4 regions of the Geodermatophilus sp. SYSU D00766 genome follow, and region 2 is predicted to be linked to each of the others. Evidence: predicted binding sites of a transcription regulator. Region 2 holds the regulator's gene; each other region holds the start of a gene.
The links. Region 2 encodes LexA, which represses DNA repair genes until DNA is damaged. Its sites were predicted from a motif close to TCGAACANNTGTTCGA; they were not measured.
Positions count from the first base shown of each region.

Region 1: a site for LexA is predicted at 1,302-1,317, ahead of ACI8AD_RS08595 (DUF6504 family protein). Genes of this name have one in related genera too.
Region 3: a site for LexA is predicted at 1,652-1,667, ahead of dinB (DNA polymerase IV). Genes of this name have one in related genera too.
Region 4: a site for LexA is predicted at 3,530-3,545, ahead of ACI8AD_RS08795 (DUF222 domain-containing protein). Genes of this name have one in related genera too.

Region 1 is NZ_JBJGYI010000007.1:110,710-116,247, reverse strand. Features, by position in the region: gene ACI8AD_RS08605 (DNA polymerase III subunit alpha) at 1-394, opposite strand, end outside; gene ACI8AD_RS08600 (SAV_6107 family HEPN domain-containing protein) at 391-882, opposite strand; gene ACI8AD_RS08595 (DUF6504 family protein) at 882-1,208, opposite strand; gene ACI8AD_RS08590 (YbaK/EbsC family protein) at 1,435-1,971, shown strand; gene ACI8AD_RS08585 (GNAT family N-acetyltransferase) at 1,985-2,566, shown strand; gene ACI8AD_RS08580 (phytoene desaturase family protein) at 2,569-4,224, shown strand; gene ACI8AD_RS08575 (carotenoid biosynthesis protein) at 4,221-5,057, shown strand; gene ACI8AD_RS08570 (glycosyltransferase family 2 protein) at 5,054-5,538, shown strand, end outside.
Region 2 is NZ_JBJGYI010000019.1:52,975-58,512, forward strand. Features, by position in the region: gene ACI8AD_RS14865 (phosphatase PAP2 family protein) at 1-360, shown strand, start outside; gene ACI8AD_RS14870 (hypothetical protein) at 386-1,402, shown strand; gene lexA (transcriptional repressor LexA) at 1,512-2,300, opposite strand; gene ACI8AD_RS14880 (LysM peptidoglycan-binding domain-containing protein) at 2,590-3,231, shown strand; gene ACI8AD_RS14885 (hypothetical protein) at 3,365-4,075, shown strand; gene nrdR (transcriptional regulator NrdR) at 4,646-5,194, shown strand; gene ACI8AD_RS14895 (vitamin B12-dependent ribonucleotide reductase) at 5,329-5,538, shown strand, end outside.
Region 3 is NZ_JBJGYI010000007.1:121,378-126,915, reverse strand. Features, by position in the region: gene ACI8AD_RS08645 (DUF3040 domain-containing protein) at 1-300, opposite strand, end outside; gene dinB (DNA polymerase IV) at 424-1,611, opposite strand; gene ACI8AD_RS08635 (BatC protein) at 1,854-2,147, shown strand; gene ACI8AD_RS08630 (cupin domain-containing protein) at 2,462-3,535, shown strand; gene ACI8AD_RS08625 (sucrase ferredoxin) at 3,555-4,505, shown strand; gene ACI8AD_RS08620 (alkaline phosphatase family protein) at 4,502-5,538, opposite strand, start outside.
Region 4 is NZ_JBJGYI010000008.1:5,718-11,255, reverse strand. Features, by position in the region: gene ACI8AD_RS08815 (CPBP family intramembrane glutamic endopeptidase) at 1-342, opposite strand, end outside; gene ACI8AD_RS08810 (hypothetical protein) at 344-679, opposite strand; gene ACI8AD_RS08805 (ATP-binding protein) at 785-3,079, shown strand; gene ACI8AD_RS08800 (hypothetical protein) at 3,080-3,382, opposite strand; gene ACI8AD_RS08795 (DUF222 domain-containing protein) at 3,550-5,373, shown strand; gene ACI8AD_RS08790 (ACT domain-containing protein) at 5,503-5,538, opposite strand, start outside.

The DNA of each region.
Region 1 (5,538 bases), on a different contig from region 2:
GGGCGAGGAAGGTGACCCGCGGCAGCCGCGGGTCGACGGCGGCGCCGCCGCGCACCGGGCTGCGCCGCGCGGGAGCGGTCCGGGGGTGTCCACCCGCGGTGCGCCGCGGCGAGAGCTCGTCGTCCTCCCCCAGCACGTGCGCCCGCGCGGGGGGCACGGCGGTGTCCACCGCGGGGGCGACGGCGAGGTCGACCCCGAACAGCGGACGGACCCCCGCCGACCGGCAGGCCAGCGCGAACTTGACCGCGCCGTAGAGACCGTCGCGGTCGGTCAGGGCGAGGGCACCCATGCCGTGCTCGGCGGCGCGGGCCACCAGGTCGGCCGGGTGGTTGGCCCCGTACCGCAGGGAGTAGCCGGAGGCGACGTGCAGGTGGACGAAGGGGTCGCCGCTCACCGCCCGCGGGCGGGACGGTGCGCGGTGCCGCCCACCACGCGCGGCCGGGGCGCGGGCGCGGGGGTGCTGGCGAGCACGCTGTCGACCACGGCGAGGAAGGCCCCGACGTCGCGGACCAGGTCGTCGGCCTCGCGCTCGGTGACCGCGCGGGACAGCCCCGCCTCGGCCGCGGCGCGCTTGGCGGCGCCGGCGGCGAAGAAGGTGGCCCACTCCCCCAGCTCCGGGGCGACCTGCTCGAGCAGCACCCAGGCGCTGCGCGGCCGGCGGCGGCCGCTCTCCGGCCGGGTGCGGGCGGCCAGCACCGCCGCCGCCGCGCGCAGCGCGCCCAGGTGGGCGGTGGCGTAGCGCCGGCAGGGGTCGGGGGCGCGGCGGGCCTCGGCCAGCGCGCGGGTGGCCTGGTCGAGCAGCTGGGTCGCCGCCGCCGGCAGCGGCGGGGGCAGCGGCAGCTGGTCGGCCGGGTGGTGGGTCATGGCGGAGGCGGCACCCATCAGTCGTGCACCCGCACGAGCGACCAGCGGTTGTCCGCCGCGTCCCAGCACAGGTCGTAGACCCCGGCGAAGCTCATCCGCGAGCGCCCGGCCCGCACCGCCTCGACCCGGTAGACCTCGCGGGGGGCGACCAGGTCGGCCGAGGCGCCGCCGGGGACGTCGGCGGGCCGCTGCCACCACGGCGCGGTCTCGACCCACGAGTCGAGCAGCTCGCCGACGACGTAGCGCCACTGCCCGCGCCAGAACTGCGCCGGCCCGAGCGGCCCGCGCTCGACCTGCACCTCCTCGCCGACCCGCTCGCCGACGTCACCCAGCACCCGGCTCATGCCCGTCTCCCCACCCCGTGCCCGCTGACCGACCGGCCCGACCCACCGCACCGGGTGGGGAAGGACCCGGGTGCGGTGGGAGGCCGGCGGTGTTCGAACGTGTGTTCGAACGAGTCGAGTAGACCCGACCGCGCCGGTCCCGTCAAGCCGGGCGCCCGGCGGGCCCTCCCCGTCCCCTGCGGCGGACGGTACGGCGGGGCACCGACAGCGGTGGCAGGATCGGCGCATGAGCCGACCCGACCACCCCCGGGTGGCCGCCCTCGCCGAGCTGCTCGCCGCGGCCGGCGTGCGCGGGGAGGTCCGCGGTATCCCGTCGGGCGCGCGCACCGCCGCGGAGGCGGCCACCGGGCTCGGCGTCCCGGTCGGCGCCATCGCCAACAGCCTGGTCTTCGACGTCGGCGGGCAGCCGCTGCTGGTGCTCACCAGCGGCGCGCACCGGGTCGACACCGGGCGGGTCGCCGTCCTGCTCGGCGTCCCGGAGGTGCGCCGCGCCCCGGCCGACTTCGTCCGCGAGCACACCGGCCAGCCCATCGGCGGGGTCGCCCCGGTCGGCCACCCCGCGCCGATCGGCACCCTGATCGACGTCGAGCTGGCCCGCTACGAGCAGGTCTGGGCCGCCGCCGGCCACCCCTCGGCCGTCTTCCCCACCACCTACGACGAGCTGCTCCGGCTGACCGGGGGCACCCCCGCCGAGGTCGGCGACGGCCCGGCCGACGTCGCCTCGGTGACCGCGCAGTCCCCCGCCGCCCCGGTGGGTCCGTGAGCGAGGAGAGACAGTGACCGGCACGACGCCCGCGGCCCGGGTGACCGAGCTGCCCGCCGGCTGGCTGCGCGACCACATGCACGAGGCGCTGGCCATCTACGGCGCGGCCATGGGCTACGACGCCTCGGTGGTGGCCGGCCGCTACGGCTACGCGATCCAGCACACCGAGCGCCCCGGCTTCCGCGCCGTCGGCGCCTTCGCGCCCGGTCCCGACGGCGAGCAGCTGACCGGGTTCGGCTACGGCTACCTCGTCGCCCCGGGCCAGTGGTGGCACGACCAGGTGCGCGCGGCGCTGGACCGGCGCACCGCCAAGCGGTGGCTGCCGGGCGCCTTCGAGGTGTGCGAGCTGCACGTGCACCCCGAGGCGCAGAGCCGGGGCCTGGGCCGGCGGCTGCTGCACGCGCTGGTCGAGGGCGTCGACGCACCCGCCGCGCTGCTGTCCACGCCCGACGCCGACACCAAGGCCTTCCGGCTGTACCACGCCGACGGCTTCGTCGACCTCGCCCGCGGCCACCACTTCCCCGGCGACACCCGGCCCTTCGCCATCCTCGGCGCCCGGCTGCCGCTGAAGCCGGTGCCGGGCAGCGGCGCCTGAGCGTGCCCGGTCCCCCCACCGCCGACGCCGTCGTCGTCGGCGCCGGTCACAACGGCCTGGTCGCGGCCTGCTACCTCGCGCGCGCCGGGCTGCGCGTCGAGGTGGTCGAGCGCGACGAGGTGCTCGGCGGGGCGGTGTCCACCGTCGAGCGCTGGCCGGGGGTCCGGGTCGACCGTGGCTCGAGCGCGCACGTCATCGTCCGGCACAGCGGCGTCGTCGAGGAGCTCGACCTGACCGCGCACGGGCTGCGCTACCTCGACTGCGACCCGTGGGGCTTCGCGCCGGCCCCGGCGCCCGGCGACCCCGGCCCCGACGGCCGCCCGCTGGTGTTCTCCGTCGACCTCGACGCCACCTGCGCCTCGATCGCCGCCGCCTGCGGGGAGGACGACGCCCGGGCCTACCGCCGGTTCGTCGGCGTCTGGGGGCCGCGCAGCCGCGCCGTCGTCGACTCCTTCGGCCGCCGGCCCACCCCGCTGGGCCTGGCCCGCGCGTTCTGGCCGCTGGGCGCCCCCACCGGCGACGGTCCCCGCACCCCCGGCGGCGACCTCGCCGTCGACTTCCTCGGCTCCGGCGACGCGCTGCTCGACCGCTGGTTCACCAGCGAGCGGCTCAAGGCGGCGCTGGCCTGGTTCGGCGCGCAGTCCGGGCCGCCGATGAGCGAGCCGGGCACCGCGGCGATGGTCGCGTGGGTGGCGCTGCTGCACGACACCCCGCCGGGCCACCCGGTGGGCGGCTCCGGCGGCCTCACCGAGGCGCTGCGCCGCCGGCTGGAGTCCGACGGCGGGCGGGTCACCCTCGGCGACGGCGCCGCGCGGCTGCTCGTCGGCGGCGGCCCGGCCGGCGGCCGGGTGACCGGCGTCGAGACCGTCTCCGGACGGCGGGTCGCGGCGCCGGTCGTCGTCGCCGCCTGCCACGTCCTGGCCACCCGCGACCTCGCCGGCGCGGCCGCCCCACCGGCGCTGGCCGACGCCGCCCCGCCGGTGGGCAACGGCTTCGGCCTGGTGCTGCGCTGCCTGACCGACGCGCTGCCGGTCTACCCCGGCGTCGACCCCGCGGTCTCCGCGCAGGGCCTGCAGCTGCTGTGCACCGACCGGGCGCAGCTGGCGGCCGCGCACGGTGACTGGCTGGCCGGCCGGCTGCCGCGCGAGCCGGTGCCGCTGGCGATGTCCTTCTCCGCGAGCGACGACACCCTGGCCCCGCCCGGGCGGCACGTGGTCACCGTGTGGGGGCAGTGGTACCCCTACGACCTCGCCGACGGCGGCGACTGGGACGCCCTCGCCGAGGGCGAGGCGCAGCGGCTGCTGGCCGCCGTCGACCGGTTCGCGCCCGGCTTCGCGGGCTCCGTGCAGGACGTCCACGTCCAGACGCCGCTGCTGCTCGAGCGTGAACTGTCCCTGCTGCGCGGCAACGTGATGCACGTGGAGATGGGCCTGGCCAGCATGTTCGCCTTCCGGCCGACGCCGGCGCTGGCGGACTACCGCGTGCCCGGCCTCGACGGGCTGTACCTGGCCGGCGCCTCCACCCACCCCGGCGGCGGGGTGTCGGGCAACTCCGGCCGCACGGCGGCGCGGGTGGTCCTCGCCGACCGTCGTCCGCTGGCCCGGGCGCGCACCCGCGTGCAGGACGTGGCCGGCCGGCTGCTGCGGGCGGGCCGGTGAGCACCGGGGTGTACACGGGGCTGGCGGCGCTGCGGCGGGCTCCCGCGCCGGCCCGGGTGCCGCTGGTCCTCGCGGTGCTGCTGGTGCTGGCCGCCATCGCCTACCCGCTCAGCGACGGCGCGGCCCGCGACACGGTGTCCTGGACGATCGTGCTGCTCGGCTCGGGGGTGTCGGTCACCGCCGCGGCCGCCGCGCACGGCGCCCGTGCCGGCGCGGCGGTGCTCGCCCTGGTCGCGGTCACCGCGGTGGTGTTCGAGTCGGTCGGGCTGGCCACCGGGTTCCCCTACGGCGAGTACACCTACAGCGACGTGCTCGGCCCGACGCTGCTCGGCGTCCCGTTCCTCGTGCCGCTGGCCTGGCTGATGATGGCCTGGCCGAGCCGGGTGCTCGCCGGCCAGCTCACCCGCCGGGTGCGGGAGGGGCGGCGGCGGGCCGCGCGGGTCGCCGTCGCCGCGGTGGTGTTCGCCGGCTGGGACGTCGTCCTCGACCCGCAGCTGGTGCAGGCCGGCTACTGGACGTGGGCGCACCCCACCCCGGGGCTGCCGGGCATCGACACCGTGCCGCTGACCAACCTGGCCGGCTGGCTGCTGGCCGGGCTGGTGCTGATGGCGCTGCTCGAGGTCGTCGTGGCGCGGACCGCGGTGCCCGGGGAGCCCGCGGTGGTCGCCGCGCCGCTGCTGGTCGCCGCGCCGCTGCTGGTGATCGCGTGGATGGTCCCCGGCGGGGCGCTGGCGCACGCGCTGTGGCTGGACCTGCCGGGCTCGGCGGCGTGGGGGGCGGCCCTGTCGGCGGGGATGCTGGCGGTGCTCGCGCTGCAGGCCCGGCGGCGGTGAGCGGGGCGGTCGTCCGCGTGCTGTCGGGCCTGGCCGTCGCCGGTGCCGTGCACGCCGGGGTCAACGCGCTCCTGCTGCGCCGCCCGCCGGCCGCCCCGCCCGAGGTGCGCCTCCCGGTCACCGTCGTCGTCCCGGTGCGCGACGAGGAGGCCCAGGTGGGCGGCTGCCTGGCCGCGGTACTGGCCTCGCGCGGGGTGCCCGACCTGCGGGTGGTCGTCGTCGACGACGGCTCCACCGACGGCACCGCCGACGTCGTCCGGGGCACCGGCGACCCGCGGGTGCGGCTGGTGTCCGCGGGCGCCGTCCCGGAGGGCTGGCTGGGCAAGCCGCACGCCTGCTGGGTCGGGGCGCAGACCGCACCCCGCGACGGCGGGTACCTCGTGTTCGTCGACGCCGACGTGCGGCTGACCCCCGACGCCGTCGCCGCCGCGGTGGCGCTGCTCGACGCGCACGGTCTCGACCTGGTCTCGCCGTGGCCGCG
Region 2 (5,538 bases):
TACGCGTTCAAGTACGGCACCGGCCGCACCGCGCCGGCCTACCCCGGGTCCTTCTTCCACCGCGACGGGGCCAGTTACCCCTCCGGGCACGTGGCCAACGCCGTGCTCATGTGGGGCGTGGCCTACTGGCTGGCGGTCGAGTACCGACTGGCCCCGGGCGTGCAGCGGACGCTGTGGTGGCTCAGCGTCGTGGGCCCGGTGCTGACCGGGATCGCCATGGTGTCCCTGGACTTCCACTGGGTCACCGACGCGGCGGTCGGCGCCTCGGTGGGGGTGCTGCTGCTGGGCGTGGTTCACGCACTCGACGCAGTCGTTCTGTCACGCTGGGGCAGTGCCCGAGCCGGCCGTCCCCCCGCGTAGCGCCGGGGCACACCCCGGGTGGGCCGTGGCCGCACTCGCCGGTCTGGCCCTCGCGCTCGGCCCCGCATTCCCCGCTGCCGCCGAGGAACCGGGCGCGCCGTCGCTGCGCTGCCAGGTGACCGACCCCCGGCTCGCGGAGCTCTCCGGCCTCGTCGACGTCGGGGACCGCCTGCTGGCCATCGCCGACGGCGGCGAGCAGGTGGCCGTCTCCGTGCTCGACGGGACCTGCCGCGTCGTGGACGAGACCGTCGCGCCGCTGGACCCCTACGACCCCGAGGACCTCGGCGTCGGTCCCGACGGCACCGTGTGGCTGGCCGACACCGGCGACAACAACGCCACCCGGGAGACCGTCGCCCTCATCGCCCTGCGCCCCGACGGCGGCACGGCGCTCTTCCGGCTCACCTACCCCGACGGCCCGCACGACGCCGAGGCGCTCCTGGTGGCCCCCGACGGCACGCCGTACCTGGTGACCAAGGAGGTGCTCGGTGCCAGCCGCGTCTACCGCCCCGCGGCGCCGCTCGTCGACGGCGGCACGGTGGCGCTGGTCGACGTCGGCAGCGTGGCGTTCACGCTGACCGGGACACCGGGCGGCCCGGTGGGGCGGGCCGGTCAGCTCCTGGTGACCGGCGGCGCGGTGGCCCGCGACGGCAGCCGGATCGCGCTGCGCACCTACACCGACGCCTACGTCTGGCCGCTGACCGGCTCGGACGTGCCGGCCGCCCTGGCGGGCGAACCGGTGCGCATCGCGCTGCCCGAGGCGCCGCAGGGGGAGGCGGTGTCGTTCACCGCCGACGGCGCGGCGCTCCTCGTGGCGGGCGAGGGGCTGCCGGGCGACGTCACGCTCGTGCCGATCCCCGCCGGGACGGCGGCCCCGGCGCCGTCCTCGGCGGCCGACCCGTCGCTGGCGGCCGTCCTCGACGACGGCGGCACCGGCGTGTCCCCGGTCGCCGCGGGGCTGGTCGCCGCCGGGGTGGCCACGGTGCTGGTGTGGGTCGCCGGCCGGGTACGCCGGGGCCGCGCCGCGGGACCGCCGGCCGGCTGAGGCTGCCCGCCGTGCCGCGGGACCGCCGGCCGGTCGAGGTCGCGGAGCCCGGCCGCCGCCGACCCGGGGCGGGTCCGCGGGGCCGGGAGCGCGTCCCGGGCGGTGCGGGTCAGACGCGGCGCAGGACGGTGACCACCCGGCCGAGGATGGTCGCCTCGTCGCCCGGGATGGGCTCGTAGGCCGGGTTGTGCGGCAGCAGCCACACGTGCCCGTCGCGGCGCTTGTAGGTCTTGACGGTGGCCTCGCCGTCGAGCATCGCGGCCACGATCTCGCCGTTCTCGGCGGTGGGCTGCTGGCGCACGACCACCCAGTCGCCGTCGCAGATGGCCGCGTCGACCATCGAGTCACCGGCCACCCGGAGCATGAACAGGGTGCCGTCGCCGACCAGCTCGCGGGGGAGCGGGAAGACGTCCTCGACCGCCTGCTCGGCGAGGACCGGGCCACCGGCGGCGATCCGGCCGACCAGCGGCACGTACGTGGGGGCGGTGGTGTCGCCGGCCGCGGCGGCCGGCGGTGCGGCCTCCGCCGCGGTGTCGCCGGGCAGCCGCACGTCGAGCGCGCGGGGGCGGTTGGGGTCGCGCCGCAACCAGCCCTTCTTCTGCAGCACGGAGAGCTGGTGGGCGACCGACGACGCCGAGGACAGGCCCACGGCCTCGCCGATCTCGCGCACCGAGGGCGGGTAGCCGCGGCGCTCGATCGAGTCGCGGATGACCTCGAGCACCCGGCGCTGGCGCTGCGTGAGCCCGTCGCCGGCCTCACCCCGGTCGGGGAAGGTGCGCACCGCGCCGGTCCGGGTGCCGGTCCCCTCGGCGGCGGTGTCGGTGCCCCGCCGGCCGCCACCCCGCCGGGTGGTGGTGCTCCCGCGCGTGCCCTGGCCGGTCCCGCTGGTGCCCGCCACGTCTCCTCCTCGCCGGCCGTGTCCCCACGGCCCTCGTGTCCCGCCCCGTCCCCGGCTCCGGGACCTCCGGTCGGTGACCGACGGGTGCCGGTGCGGCCGGGATCGACCGCCGGGTGCCGGGCGGACGGCTGCTGATCGGACCGTAGCGCCTCGGGACCGGGACTTCAAACGTGTGTTCGAAACCGGTGGGCGGTGTCGGTTGGCTCCTGTCGGTGCCGTGCGGTAGACATCGCACACACGTTCGATCGAACGCCTGTTCGATGCAATGGGGTCGACGAGGAGAGTGGTCATGGGCAGCGTGCGCCAGGCAGTGCTGGAGTTCGACGCGACGGTCCGGGTGCCCTGGCGGCCGCTGCTCGCCGACGGTGCCGGGGGCGGCCCCGCTCCCACCCGTCGGCCGGTGCGCCCCGACACCTCCGGGCGCCCCGTTGGCCAGGCGCCCCCGGCACCTCCGGCCCCGCTCCCCGGCGCCGGCCCGCGCGTGGCCGGTCACCTGCGGCCGGTGCCCGACCTCCCGGCCGAGCCGGCCGCCCGCGCCACCGGCCCCGCCGCGGGGGCGCGCCACACGCGCCGCGACCCGGCCCGGCCCGGAGGGCGGCCGGTGTCCGCGCAGCCGGTCCGGCGCGCGGCCGGCCCGTCGCCGGCGCCCCTCCGGCTGACCCGCCGCGGGCGGCGCCTGGTCGTCGCCCTGGTCCTGGCCGCGGGCATCGGGGGCGCGCTCCTGGGCCGGGAGGTCCTCGCTCCCCAGCAGGGCCTGCAGCTCGCCGGGGAGAGCAGCGTCGTCGTCGAGCCGGGCGACACGGTGTGGTCCATCGCCGACGAGGTCGCCGGCGACGGTCAGGACGTGCGCGCCGTGGTGCACGCGATCGAGGCGCTCAACGACCTCGAGGGTTCCGCGGTGGTCGCCGGGCAGGTCCTCCGGCTCCCCTGACCCGGCGGAGGGGACACGGGACGGCCACCGAGGGCCGCCCGGAGAAGTGACGAGAGCGTCCTCGACGGTTCGTCAACCATCGGTCCCCGGTCGCTCACGCACCGATCTCGGATCAACACATACGGTGAGGGGCGTGTCAGCAGCCGTGAACAGCAGGGCGGCGGTGTCCTTCGGGTCGCCGCAGGACGTCGAGGTGCTCGTGGACGGCGCCTGGGTGCCGGGTGCGATGCTCGGCTGGCGGCACGACGACAGCGGCGCCTGCGAGGTCTGGGTGCGGCTGCGGGCGGAGGTTCCCGGGGTCGTCGAGGGCGCCGGGACCTGGGTGGAGCTGACCGCGGTCCGGCTGCCCGAGCGCCGCCTGACGCTCGCGCCGGCAGCCGACGCCGCACCCGCGGCCGCGCCCGCCCCGGCGGACGCGCCCGCCACCGCTGCGATGCCAGCCCTCGCGGCGGTGCCCGGTGTCGCGGCGGTGCCCGCGGTCGCGGCGGTGCCCGCCACGGCTGCGGTCGTCTCCGTCGGGGGTCCGGTTCTGCGCCCCCGCCGGTTCCGGCGGCACGGCGCCGACGCGACCGCCGAGCAGCCCGCCGTCGGTGCGGGCGGGGCCGGCCGGCACCGCGCACCCGCCGGCGCCGGGTCGGGCCGCCACCGCGCGGTCACGACCGAGATGCCCGCCGTCGTCGCCGGCCCAGGGGGCGAGGCGGCCCCCGGGTCGGCTGTCGTCCCCGGCCCGGGACTGGCGGTCGTGCCGGCGGGGGAGCCCGACCTGCTCACCCGGCCCATCCGGCTCGGCGACCTCGTGCCGAACGCCCGGGGTGGTCGTCCGGCGGTCCGCCCGCCGGTCTGAGCTCCGCCGGTCCGGGCGCTCCGCGCCTGCCCGGCACCAGCCCTCACCCAGCACCGCCTCCACCGAGCCCGCGCCCGGCCGGCAGCTGCCCCGGGCACCGTCCACCGGGTCGCCGGTCCTGCTCCCGTGGGCCGCTCCGGCGGGATCCGGCGACCTCCGCAGCCGGTCCGTACACCCGTGTCCGGTCCCGTGCGCGCCGACACGCGGGCGGTCGCGGCGTGTCGTGTGGCCGGTGGGAGACCTGCTCGCGCGTGGTCACCAGGAGGTCACGAGCAGGTCTCGGCGGAAGAGACACGCCCGGTGTCGACTTGCAGATGTAGTGGAGCCGGGCCTACGGTCCCCCTACATCTAGTAGTTCCCCGATTGAGGTCCTCCACAGGTCCGTCCTCAGGTTCTCCCCGGGGCGTCCACCGGATGTCCCCAGAGAGGTCCACAGCAGGGGTCCACACCAGAGGTCCACAGCAGGGGTCGGCGGACCGGGTGCCCGGAGCACCCGGCGGCCCGTCGACACGCCCCACCCGGCACCGGGTCACCGGTACCGAACCCGTCCGCGGAGGGAGGTGAACCGCAGTGCGGTGCCCGTTCTGCCACAACCCCGACAGCCGGGTGATCGACTCGCGCGAGGCCGACGAGGGAGCCACCACCCGGCGCCGCCGCTCGTGCCCCGCCTGTGGCCGCCGCTTCACCACCGTGGAGGAGGCCGTCCTCGCCGTCGTCAAGCGCAGCGGGGTCAGCGAGCCGTTCAACCGCTCCAAGGTCGTCGCCGGCGTGCGCCGGGCCTGCCAGGGCCGGCCGGTCGACGAGGACCAGCTCCAGCAGCTCGCCCAGCAGGTGGAGGACGCCATCCGCGCCAGCGGGGTGGCCGAGGTGCCCAGCCACGAGGTCGGCCTGGCGATCCTGCGCCCGCTGCGCGAGCTCGACGAGGTCGCCTACCTGCGCTTCGCCAGCGTCTACCGGGCCTTCACCTCGGTGGAGGACTTCGAGAAGGAGATCACCGAGCTCCGGGCGCGGCACCACACCGGGGGCACGCCGCCGCTGCCGGGCATGCAGCTCGACCCGCCGCCGCGCCGTCGCGGCGGACGCGGCCCGGCGAGCGCCGCAGGCACGTCCGGCACCTGACCACCGGCCGGCAGCGTCGCCGGCCCGATCGGCACCACCCGCTCAGCACCACCCCAGAAACCGTCAGCACCAACCGCTAGGAACAGGGTGGCTCTCTTCCCCAGCCGCCCGGACCACTCACCGAGGGAGAGCTCGTGACCGAGATCGAGGACCGCCCGGCAGGCCGTACGCGTCGGGCCGTCAAGGCGCCGACCCGGGGGAAGGGCCTGAAGATCAAGCGGGTCTACACGACCGCCGGGGTGCACCCCTACGACGAGGTGGTCTGGGAGCGGCGCGACGTCGTCATGACCAACTGGCGTGACGGCTCGATCAACTTCGAGCAGCGCGGCGTCGAGTTCCCCGCC
Region 3 (5,538 bases), on a different contig from region 2:
GGCGCCGACCGGGCCGGTCTCCACCGCGCCGGTGGCGCTGCGGTAGTTCAGCACGCCGAGCGCGGCGCCGCCGAACATCACCAGGAACCCGAGGACCCCGAGGGGCACGGACGGGACGACCGCGCCACCGACGAGGACGGCCAGGCCCACGACCACCAGCAGCGCACCGAGTTGCAGCTTCCGCCGGGCCTTGAGCCTGCGGTCACCCGTGCGGACGGAGGAGGCGAACTTGGGATCGTCGTCGACGAGGGCGCGCTCGATCTGCTCCAGCAGTCGCTGCTCGTGCTCGGAGAGCGGCACCGAGACCTCCAGATGGGCCAAGCCAATACCGCCGGGGTCACCCCGGCGGTGCCACCGAGGATACGAGCCGTTCGCGGGGTGCGAAAGGCGAGCGCGCGGCGACCCGCCGGTGATCGTCTCCGGTCACCCTCCCGGGCGGTCGCGCACCCGCCGGTCGCGGTCGCGGTGCAGCAGCGTGGCCGGCCGGACGGCCCCCGCGCCGAACCGGCGGGCGGCCCGGTCGGCGGCCAGCTCGGCGTCCCGGCGGCCGTGCTCGCGCTCGCCGAGCTGCAGCTGCCGGGGCGCCGACCCGGCCGGCACCAGCCGCTCGGCCCGCACCCCCACCAGCCGCAGCCGCGCCCGGTCCAGGCCGAGGGCGTCGAAGAGCGCGCGGGCGGTCTCGTAGAGGTCCTGCCCGACGTCGGTGGGGACGTCGAGGGTGCGGCTGCGGGTGATCGTGGTGAAGTCGGCGAAGCGGACCTTGATGCTCACCGTGCGCGCCAGCCAGCCGCCCGCCCGCAGCCGGCCCGCCGTCCGCTCGGCCAGCCGCAGCAGCTCCCGGTGGACCACGGCGGGGTCGTCGACGTCGGTGGCGAAGGTCTCCTCGTGCCCGGTGGACCGCTCCGGCTCGTCGGGCACCACCCGGCGCGGGTCGCGGCCCCAGGACAGCTCGTGCAGGTGCGCGCCGGCCGCCGGGCCCACCGCCCGCTGCAGCGTGCGGACCGGCACGTGCGCCAGGTCGCCGACGGTGCGCAGCCCCAGCCGCAGCAGCAGCTCCTCGGTCTTCGCGCCGACGCCCCACAGCGCGCCCACCGGCAGCGGGTGCAGGAAGTCGATGACCTCGGCCGGGCGGACGACGAGCAGCCCGTCGGGCTTGGCGCGGGTGGAGGCGAGCTTGGCCACGAACTTGGTGCCGGCGACGCCGACCGAGCAGGTGATGCCCTGCTCGTCGTAGACGCGGGCGCGCAGGTACTCGCCGATCTGCGCCGCGTCGCCCAGCCGGCGGCCGGCCCCCGACACGTCGAGGAAGGCCTCGTCGAGGCTCAGCGGCTCCACCAGCGGGGTGACCGACCGGAACAGCGCCATGACCGAGCGGGAGACCTCGGCGTAGAGCGCCATGTCGCCGGGCAGCACGGTCGCCGTCGGGCACAGCCGCAGCGCCCGGGCCGTGGGCATGGCGGCGTGCACGCCGTACGCGCGCGCCTCGTAGGTGGCCGAGGTGACCACCCCGCGGTTGCCCGCGCCGCCGACGACGACCGGCGTGCCGGCGAGCTCGGGGCGCCGGCGCACCTCGACGCTGGCGAAGAAGGCGTCCATGTCGACGTGCAGCACCGTGCACCCCTCCGCCCGCCCCGCTGCCACGACCCCTCCCTCGAACACCTGTTCGGACCGACCTGGGGAGGGTAACGGTCCGGCCGGGTCCGTGGCGCGCGGTGCGGGCGGGCTCCCCGGCGTGTCCCGGAACGGCGCGAACTCGCAGGTGACCGCATGTGTGACCGCCCCGTGAACGAGGTAGGTGGGACGCGACCGACCGCCATCCGGCGGCCGGCGCCGATCCGCACCGGAGGAGCTCGATGGCGCTCGACGACGACGACATGACCAGCGTGGAGGGTCCGGCCGACAGCGGTGCCGGCGAGGGCACGCCCGGCCAGCACGACGGCGGTGCCGACGGCGGCGCCGACGGCGGCGCGGGCCACGACGGCGGCGCGGACGGCACGGCCGACGGCGGTGCCGGCCACGACGGCGGCGCGGACGGCGGTGCCGACGGCGGCGCCGGGCACGGCCCGGCCGACGGCGGTGCGGCCGGTGGCGGCTCCGACGGCGGTGCCGACGGTGGCGCCGACGGCGGCGCGGACGGTTCGGCCTGAGCCAGGACCCGGCCGTCGCGGGGCCGGGCGGGGCTGACCCCTGCCCGGCCCTGCGCCGGTGCACGCACCTCGACCCCGCGGTCTTCGCCGAGCGGCACTGGTCGCGCCGCCCGCTGCTCACCCGCGCCGAGGACACCGGGGAGTCCTTCGCCGACCTGCTGACGCTGGCCGACGTCGACGAGCTGCTCTCGCGCCGCGGGCTGCGCACCCCGTTCCTGCGCATCGCCAAGGACGGCGCCGTCGTCGACGCGGCGCGGTTCACCACCTCCGGCGGCGCCGGCGCCGAGATCGCCGACCAGGTCTCCTCGGACGCCGTGCTGCGGCTGTTCGCCGACGGCAGCACCGTCGTCCTGCAGGGGCTGCACCGGCTCTGGCCGCCGCTGATCGAGTTCGCCGACCAGCTCGCCGCCGACCTCGGGCACCCCACGCAGGTCAACGCCTACGTCACCCCGCCGTCCTCGCGCGGCTTCAGCCCGCACTACGACGTGCACGACGTCTTCGTGCTGCAGGTGGCCGGCGAGAAGCACTGGACGATCCACGAACCGGTGCTCCCCGAGCCGCTGCGCAGCCAGCCGTGGAACGACCGCGCCGCCGAGGTCGCCGCGGCCGCGGAGCGCGAGCCGGTCATCGACGCGGTGCTGCGCCCCGGCGACGCGCTCTACCTGCCGCGCGGCTACCTGCACTCGGCGGTGGCCCTGGGGCAGACCAGCGCCCACCTGACCGTCGGCGTCCACTCGGTCACCCGCTGGTCGGCCGTCGAGGCGGCGCTGGACCTGGTGCGGGTGCTCGCCGCCGACGACCCCGAGCTGCGCCGGGCGCTGCCGCTGGGCGTGGACCTCGCCGACCCTGCGGCCCTGCGCGACGACGTCGCCGCCGTGGTGGGTGCGCTGCAGGGCTGGCTGGGCCGGGTCGACCCCGACCGGGTCGCCGACCGGGTGCGCGGCCGCACGTGGGCGCAGGTGCGGCCGGAGCCGGTGGCGCCGCTGGCGCAGGCGACCGCCGCCGCGGCGCTCACCCCCGACACCGTGCTGCGGCTGCGCCGCCGGCTGCGGGTCTCCCTGCGGGACGCCGGGGGCGACCGCGTCACCCTGATCGGCGGGCGCCGCACGCACGAGTTCCCCGCCGCCACCCGCCCGGCGCTGGCCGCGCTGCTCGCCGCCGGGGAGCTGAAGGTGGCCGACCTGGCCGGCCTGGAGCCGGCCGACCGGCTCACCCTGGCCCGGCGGCTGGTGACCGAGTCGATCGCCGTGGTCGCCGACGCGCACGTCGACGGGTCCCCCGACGGTGGGAGCGCCCCCGAGCCGGGCCCGGCCGGACCGGGTGCCCCGGCCCCGGACGCGGGCGGGGACGATGGGGAGCGTGCCGACGCCCTCGGGACCGGGTCGTGAGCCCGCCGCCCTCCCCCGGGTGAGTGCCGCACCGGCGCGGCCCGACCCCTCCCCGCCGTCCCGGCCGGTCCGCGTCGGCCGGCTGGACCCGACGCGCTGCTCGGTCACCGCCCTGGTCCGCGGCGACTCCCCCGTCGCCACGGCCGGGCCGGCGCAGCGCTGGCTGCTGGTCGAGCAGCCGGGGCCGTGGGGCCCCGACGCGCTGCTGCAGTCCCGCTTCGACGCCGCCGTCGCCCCGCGCCTGGCCGCCCGCGCCCGCGCCGAGGGCACCCGCGTGCTGCTGGTGCGCCGCCCCGGGGAGCGGCTGGCCGAGTCCGGGCACCGCTGGGCCTACGCCGACGGCCGGCCGGGCCGCGAGGGCCTGTGGTGGTCGACCCGCGACACCGACGCCGACCTGCTCGACGTGCCGTGGGACGGCTCGGTGGGCGAGCGCGCCGACGACCCGGTGTACCTGGTGTGCACCCACGGCCAGCACGACGCCTGCTGCGCGTTGCGCGGCCGGCCGCTGGCCCGCGCGCTGCCCGCGCCCGACGTGTGGGAGTGCAGCCACCTCGGCGGCTGCCGGTTCGCCACCAACGTGCTCGTGCTGCCGCACGGCTTCGCCTACGCCCAGGTGCCCGGCGACGGCGCCGACCTCGTCGCCGCGCACGCCCGCGGCGAGGTGGCGCTGCCGTGGCTGCGCGGGCGGACCGGGCTGCCCATGCCGGCGCAGGCCGCCCAGCAGGCCGTCCGCGAGCGGTTGGGACTGCTCGGCGTCGACGACCTGCCGCTGCGCGGCACGCACCGGCTGCCGGGCACCGACGCGGAGGCCGCGGCCGGCGTCGAGCGGTTCGACGTGGTGCTCGCCGGCCCGGACGGCGACGTCGTCGTGCGGGTGGAGAGCCGGCCGACGGCGGAGGCGGCTCAGCTGACCTGCCGGGCGGTGCACCCCGCCCACCCCCGCGGGTGGACGGTGCTGTCGATCTCCTAGCTCCCGGTCTGCTGGAGCGCGCGCCCGCGGGCCAGCAGCAGCGGGATGGCGACCTCGGCGCAGGTGAGCGAGCCGTGGTAGGCCGCCAGCCGGCTCGGGCCGGGCTCGGTGGCCGACGCGGTGATCGCCCACGGGCCGCGGGCCAGCGCGACGACGTCGCCGATGCGGGCGGCGAGCGCGCCGTCGACGTCGCCGAAGACGCCGCTGGCGACCGCTTCGTCGCGGCTGACCACCCAGGCGCGGTCGCCGAGGACGCCGCGCCAGGCGTCGAGGACGTCGCCGGCGGCGCCGGGCACGGCGTGCGCGTAGCGGGCCCGCGGCTCGCCGGCGAGCAGCGCGACGCCGTCGAGGAGGGCGGGCTCGTCGTCGACGTCGACGCGGGTGGTGGCGGGGACGTCGAGCATGCCGTGGTCGGCGGTGACCAGGAGCGCGGCGTCGTCGGGCAGGCCGGTGACCACCTGCTCGACGACGCGGTCGACCAGTGCCAGCTGCAGCCGCCAGCTGTCGGAGTCGACGCCGCGGACGTGGCCGGTGAGGTCGAGCTCGGGGGTGTAGCCGTAGACCAGGCCGGTGGGGGCCGCGGCGAGGGACTGCAGCAGCACCGCGGCGAGGTCGCCGGCGCTCACCGTCCCGGCGTAGCCGGCGCCGCGGTAGGCGGCGGTGGACAGTCCCGAGCCCCGGTAGGCGTAGGGGGCGACCGCGGTGACCGGCAGTCCGGCCGCGGCGGCCTGCTCGAAGACGGTCGGGCGGGGCTGCCAGTCGCGGGGGTCGGGGTCGTCGGCCCACTGGACGTGGTTGAGCAGCCGGTCCTCGCCCGGGACGGCGGTGACGAAGCCGAGGACGCCGTGCCCGCCCGGGGGCACGCCGGTGCCGAGGGTGGCGAGGCTGACCGGGGTGGTGCTCGGGCAGGGGGCGTCGAGGTCGCCGACCGGCGAGGCCAGCCCGGCGAGGGTGGGTGCGAGGGAGGCGTGCGCGCGCAGCAGCCGGGCGCCCAGGCCGTCGACGAGCAGGACGGCGACCCGCCGCGCCCCGG
Region 4 (5,538 bases), on a different contig from region 2:
CGCGAGCCACCAGCCTCCGCCGAACCGCCAGCGGAACGTGCGGGCGAACAGCGCCCGGACGCCCGCCCGGCCCTCGGTGACCGACACGACCCACACGGCGGTGGGCAGCAGGACCAGCACGGTGGCGGCCAGGGCGAAGAGCTCCCCGGGCAGCGCCCCGCCCGGGATCACGCCGTGCTCGGCCAGCGCGGGGATCCCGAGCACGACCCAGCCGAGGGGCAGGGCGATCGCCAGGAACGCGCCGATCGGGTGCCGGGCCGCCCAGCCGCGGAAGCCGCGCGCCGGGGTGCCGGGAGGGGCCGCCGGACGGCGGCCGGTGCGGGTGTCGTCGAGAGCGGACACGTCAGGACCTGCCTCTGCTTCGGGGGGACGGGGGATCGGGGAGCGGGCGCACCCGGTGGACGCTCGCGGTCGGCAGCGCGGCGGTGTCCCGGGCGAGGACGACGTCGTCGCGGCTGCCGGCCGCCACCAGGCACAGGACCCGGTGCTCGGCGGGGACCAGCAGTCCGCTGCACCAGCGGATCGCCGTCCCGGCGGCGGCCAGGCGCCGGACGGCGTACCGCAGGGCGGAGTGCACCTGGGCGGCGTCGTCGGCCGCGCAGGTGGCGCAGAACTCGACGAGGAAGAGGTCCGCGTCCCCGGGGGGCGCCGACCTCCCCGTCCGCCGGGTGCCGTCCACGGCGGCCACCCTGTCCGGCCCCGCCGCGGGGGACATCGGGAGAACCCCGGGTGGCGGTACGGGAACGCCCCCTCTCCGGTACGGGCGTCGCTACGGTCCTGCGGCATGGCGGGGCACCGGCTCGACCGCAGCCGCGGGCTGCCGGCCGAGCGCAGCTCGTTCGTGGGGCGACGTGCCGAGCTGGCCGAGGTGCGGCGGCTGCTGTCCGGCGCCCGCCTGGTGACCCTCGTGGGCCCCGGCGGGGTCGGGAAGACCCGGCTGGCGGTCCGCGCGGGCACCGACCTGCGCCGGTCGTTCCCCGACGGCGTGACCCTGGCCGACCTCACCGCCGTCGCGGACCCGGCCCGGGTGGGGGAGCAGGTGGCACGCGCCCTCGACGTGCGGGACGTGTCCGGCCGCTGGCTGCCCGCGACCGTGGCCGAGGTCGTCGGCGACCGGCAGGTGCTGCTCGTGCTGGACAACTGCGAGCACCTGCGGGACGCGTGCGCCGTGCTGGTGGACACCCTCCTCGCCGCCTGCCCGGGCCTGCTGGTGCTCGCGACCAGCCGGGTGCCGCTCGACGTCGACGGGGAGGCGGTGCTGTGGGTCCCCCCGCTCGGCGTCCCGCCCCGCGACCGGCCGGGGGCCGCGACGCCGTCGGAGGCCGTGGCGCTCCTGGTTCAGCGGGCGACGGCGGCGGTGCCGGGGCTGGTCCTGGGCCCGGCCGACGACGCCGCCCTCGCCGACGTGTGCCGGCGCCTGGACGGCCTGCCGCTGGCGATCGAGCTGGCCGCCGTCCGGCTGCGGACGCTGACCCCGGCCGAGCTCGCCGGCCGCCTCGACGACCGGTTCGGCCTGCTGCGCCGGTCGGGGACCGCCGTCCCGGAGCGGCACCGCACGCTGCAGGCCACGATGGAGTGGAGCGCCGAGCTGCTCACCGAGTCCGACCGGGTGCTGTGGCGCCGGGCGGCGGTGTTCGCCGGCGACGTCTCCCTGGCGGCCGCCGAGGCGGTGTGCTCGGACGACGTGCTGCCGGCCGGCGCGGTCCTCGACGCGCTCGACCGGCTGGTGGCGGCGTCGCTGCTGGAGGCCGTGCCGGGGCCGGGCGGCCGCCGGTTCCGGATGCTCGAGACGGTCCGCGCCTACGGCCGGGAGCTGCTCGACGCCGCGGGCGAGGCGCCCGCGGTGCAGCTGCGGCACGCCGGCTGGTGCGCCCGGCTGGTCGCGGCGGCGTCGGCGGAGTTCGTGGAGCCGGGTCAGGTGGCCGCCTTCGACCGGCTCGACGCCGTGCACGCGGAGCTGAGCGCCGCGCTCGACGTGTACCTGGCCGAGGACGCGGTGCGGGGCCTGGCGATGGCGGCCGACCTGTGGCTGTACTGGGCGGCGCGCGGCCACCTGGGGGAGGGGCGCCGCCGGCTGCAGGACCTCCTCGCCGCGTGCCCGCAGCCGTCCGGCACCCGGGCCCGGGGCATGGTCGCCGCCGGTTTCCTCGCGCTCGCCGCGACCGACCCCGCGGCGGCGCTCCCGCTGCTCACCCGGGCGCGGGAGCTCGGGGAGGCCTGCGGCGCGCCGTCCGTCGTCGCCTCGGCCACCCAGTACCTGGGCCAGGCGGCGCTGTTCGACGGCGACCTGGCCGCGGCCGACCGGCTGCTGCGCGAGGCGGCGGCGCGGCACGCCGCGGCCGACGGGCGGTACGAGGCCTTCTGCTGGGCCGACGTCGGGGTCGCCGCGCTGCTCGCCGGGCGCGACGCGGACGCCGCGGAGGCGTTCGCCCGCAGCCTCGCGCTCGCCGAGCGCGGCGACCCCTGGACCCGGTCGCACGCGCTGTGGGGACTGGGCCTGGTGCGGCTGGGTGCCGGGGAGGCGGAGGAGGCCACCGCGCTCGAGCGGTCCGCGCTCGGGCTGATGCGCGAGGTGGACGACCGCAGCGGGACGGCGCTGTGCATCGAGGCGCTGAGCTGGGCCGCCGCCGCCCGGGGGGCGTGGGAGCGCGCGGCGCGGCTCGGCGGCGCGGCCGAGGCCGTGTGGCGGTCCATCCCCGCCGACCTGCCCGCCCCGCTGACCCGGCGGCGCGAGGAGTGCACGACGGCGGCCCGCCGCGCGCTGGGCGACCGCCGCTGGGGAGCCCTGCACCGGGAGGGCGCCGTCCTGGACCGGACGGGCGCGGTGGCCCTGGCGCTCGACGAGCGGCCGGCGCCGTCCGTGACGCCGGCCGGTGCCGGGCCCAGCCCGCTCACCGCACGGCAGCAGGAGGTGGCCCGGCTCGTGGCCGAGGGCCTGACCGACCGGCAGATCGCGGCCCGGCTGGTGATCTCACCGCGCACCGCCGAGTCCCACGTCGAGCAGATCCTGGCGCGGCTGGGCGTGCGGTCGCGGGCGGAGATCGCCGCCTGGACGGCGGCGCGCGCCGCCGTCGGCTGATCAGCCCCGGTCCTCGCCGTTCCGCACGAGGCGCAGGTGCGGGCCGGTGGGCACGTCGGCCCGCGGGTCGGGGACCTCGGGCAGCCCGGCGGCGCGCCGCACCCGGTTCTCGGGGACGTCGAGGGCGCGGGCGAGGTGGCCGGCCATCCACGGGCTGATCAGCGCCCAGCCGCGGGTGTGCGCGAGCCGCTCGAGCACCTCGGGGCCGACTGCCCCCCGCGCGCGGCGGGAGGCCTCGTACACGGACCCGCCCAGCTCCCACAGCCGTCGCCGGACGAGTGCCTGCAGGTCCTTCGTGGGCATGGACGAACTGTATTTCAGGGAAGCCCGGGGAGCAGTCGGTCGAGCGGTGTCGAGCGGGTGTCCACGGTGAGCTCACGAGGCTGCTAGTCCCGGAATCGCCACCTTCCTCCGCTCTGACCTGCGGCTTCACCTTGTCATCGTCGTCCATCGAACGTATGATCGAAGACGTGACGGAGGTCCTGGCGGTCGACGAGCCCGTGGTGGGCCGGGCGTCGGGGCCGCTGGGCGCGGTGCAGGCCGCCGACCGGGAGATCTCCCGGCAGACGGCGTTGCGGGCGCGGGCGATCGCGGCCTTCGCCGCTACCTGTCCCGCCTCCGCCGACCGGCAGCCCGGGGAGCCCGGCGCGATGGCGGCCGAGCGGTGGGCGGCGCGGGCCGAGGTGCTGCGGCCGGTCAGCGAGTGGGCCGCGCACGAGCTGGCGATCGCGCTGAACGTCACCACCCAGCGCGCGGAGGAGGAGTTGGCACGGTCGCTGACCCTGGTGCACCGGCTGCCGGGGGCGCTCGATGCGCTGCAGGCCGGGGTGCTGCACCCCGGGCACCTGTGGTGCCTGCTCGAGCACGTCGCCCCGATCGCCGACCACGCGCTGCGCGCCCGGATCGAGGCCGAGCTGCTGGGCTGGCTGGGCGGCCGGTCGGTGACCACCCCGGCGCAGCTGGGCGACAAGGTTCGCCGGGTGGTGCTCAAGCACGCCGCCCGGGACGCCGCCCGCCACCTGGCCCGCGCGCTGCGCCGGCGCGGGGTATCCGCCCGCCCGGACCGCACCGCCGGGATGAGTGTGGTGTCGGCGTTGCTGACCACCCCGGAGGCCGCCGCGCTGCTCGCGGCGCTGGGCGCCTGCGCCGACGCGCTGCCCGCCGACACCCGCAGCCGCGGGCAGAAGATGGCCGACTGCCTGCTGGACCTGGTGCTGCGCCCCGGCGAGACCGGCCGGCCGCCGGTGCAGGTCGCGCTGACGGTGGTCGCACCCGTCGGCGCGCTGCTGGGCGGGGATGCCCCGTGCGAGATCGACGGGCAGGTGGTGCCCGCCGAGGTGGTGCGCGCCCTGCTCGCCGCCCTGACGGGCCAGGCGAACGGGACCGAGTCCGTCGAACCCGACACCGCGCCCGCCGACACCGCCCCCGCCGACACCGCCCCCGCCGACACCGCCCCCGCCGACACGGCACCGGCCGGGCCCGAGCCGCATGACAGGGCGGGCACGTCCGCGGTGGTGTCCGAGGCGGAGGACTTCGCGCGCTGGTCGGAGGAGCTGGAGCAGCGGGTGCTGGCCGGGGAGTTCGACGCCGAGCCGGCCCCCTGCTACCTCGACGAGGACGGGCCACCACCCGACCCCTGGCCACCCGACCCCTGGCCAGTCGGCTCAACAGCGCGGTACCGCTCCGCTCCGGCCGTGCCTGACGGCTGGTGGGCGCGCGCCGACCGCGCCGTCGACGACGCCGGCACCGCCCTGCTCACCCTCCAGCGCACCCTCGGCCACGCCCGCCGGCTGGTCGCCACCGCGCAGCGCGCCGACGCCGCCGATGAGGCCACCGGGGCGAGCAGTGCCGCCGGCCAGGTCTCGGCCGCACCCGACGCACTCACCGCCCTCGCCGCCGCCGCCGATCAGGCCCGCGCCGACCTGGCCGACCTGCTCGCCCGCACCGCCGGCGGCGGGCTGGCCGACCGGCCCCGCCTCGCCCTCACGCACACCCTCGGCGGCGCGCTGCTCGCCCTCACCGACCTGCCCGCCCTGCAGCAGGCTGCCCGCACCGGCACCGGCCTGACCGCACCCGGCGAGAGCCCCGGCTACCGGCCCGCCGCCGCCCTGGACCGGTTCGTGCGCGCCCGCGACCGGCGCTGCCGCTTCCCCGGCTGCCGCCGCCCCGTTCCCCGCCGCGGCGAACTCGACCACCACACCCCCTGGCCCGCCGGGGCCACCGCCGCGGCCAACCTGGCCGGCTACTGCACCGGCCACCACCGCTCGACGGCCCCGTCCAGGGTCCCGCCCTGAGCTTGCGAAGGGCGGGGAGGACGGGGTCCTTCCTCAGGCACCGGGATGGACGCACCGGCTGGCCCCCGACGGCACCCTCACCGTCACCACCCCGTCCGGCCTCACCGCCACCACCGAACCACCGCCCTACTAGGGACGGGTCAGTCCCTCGAGGACGGTGAGGGC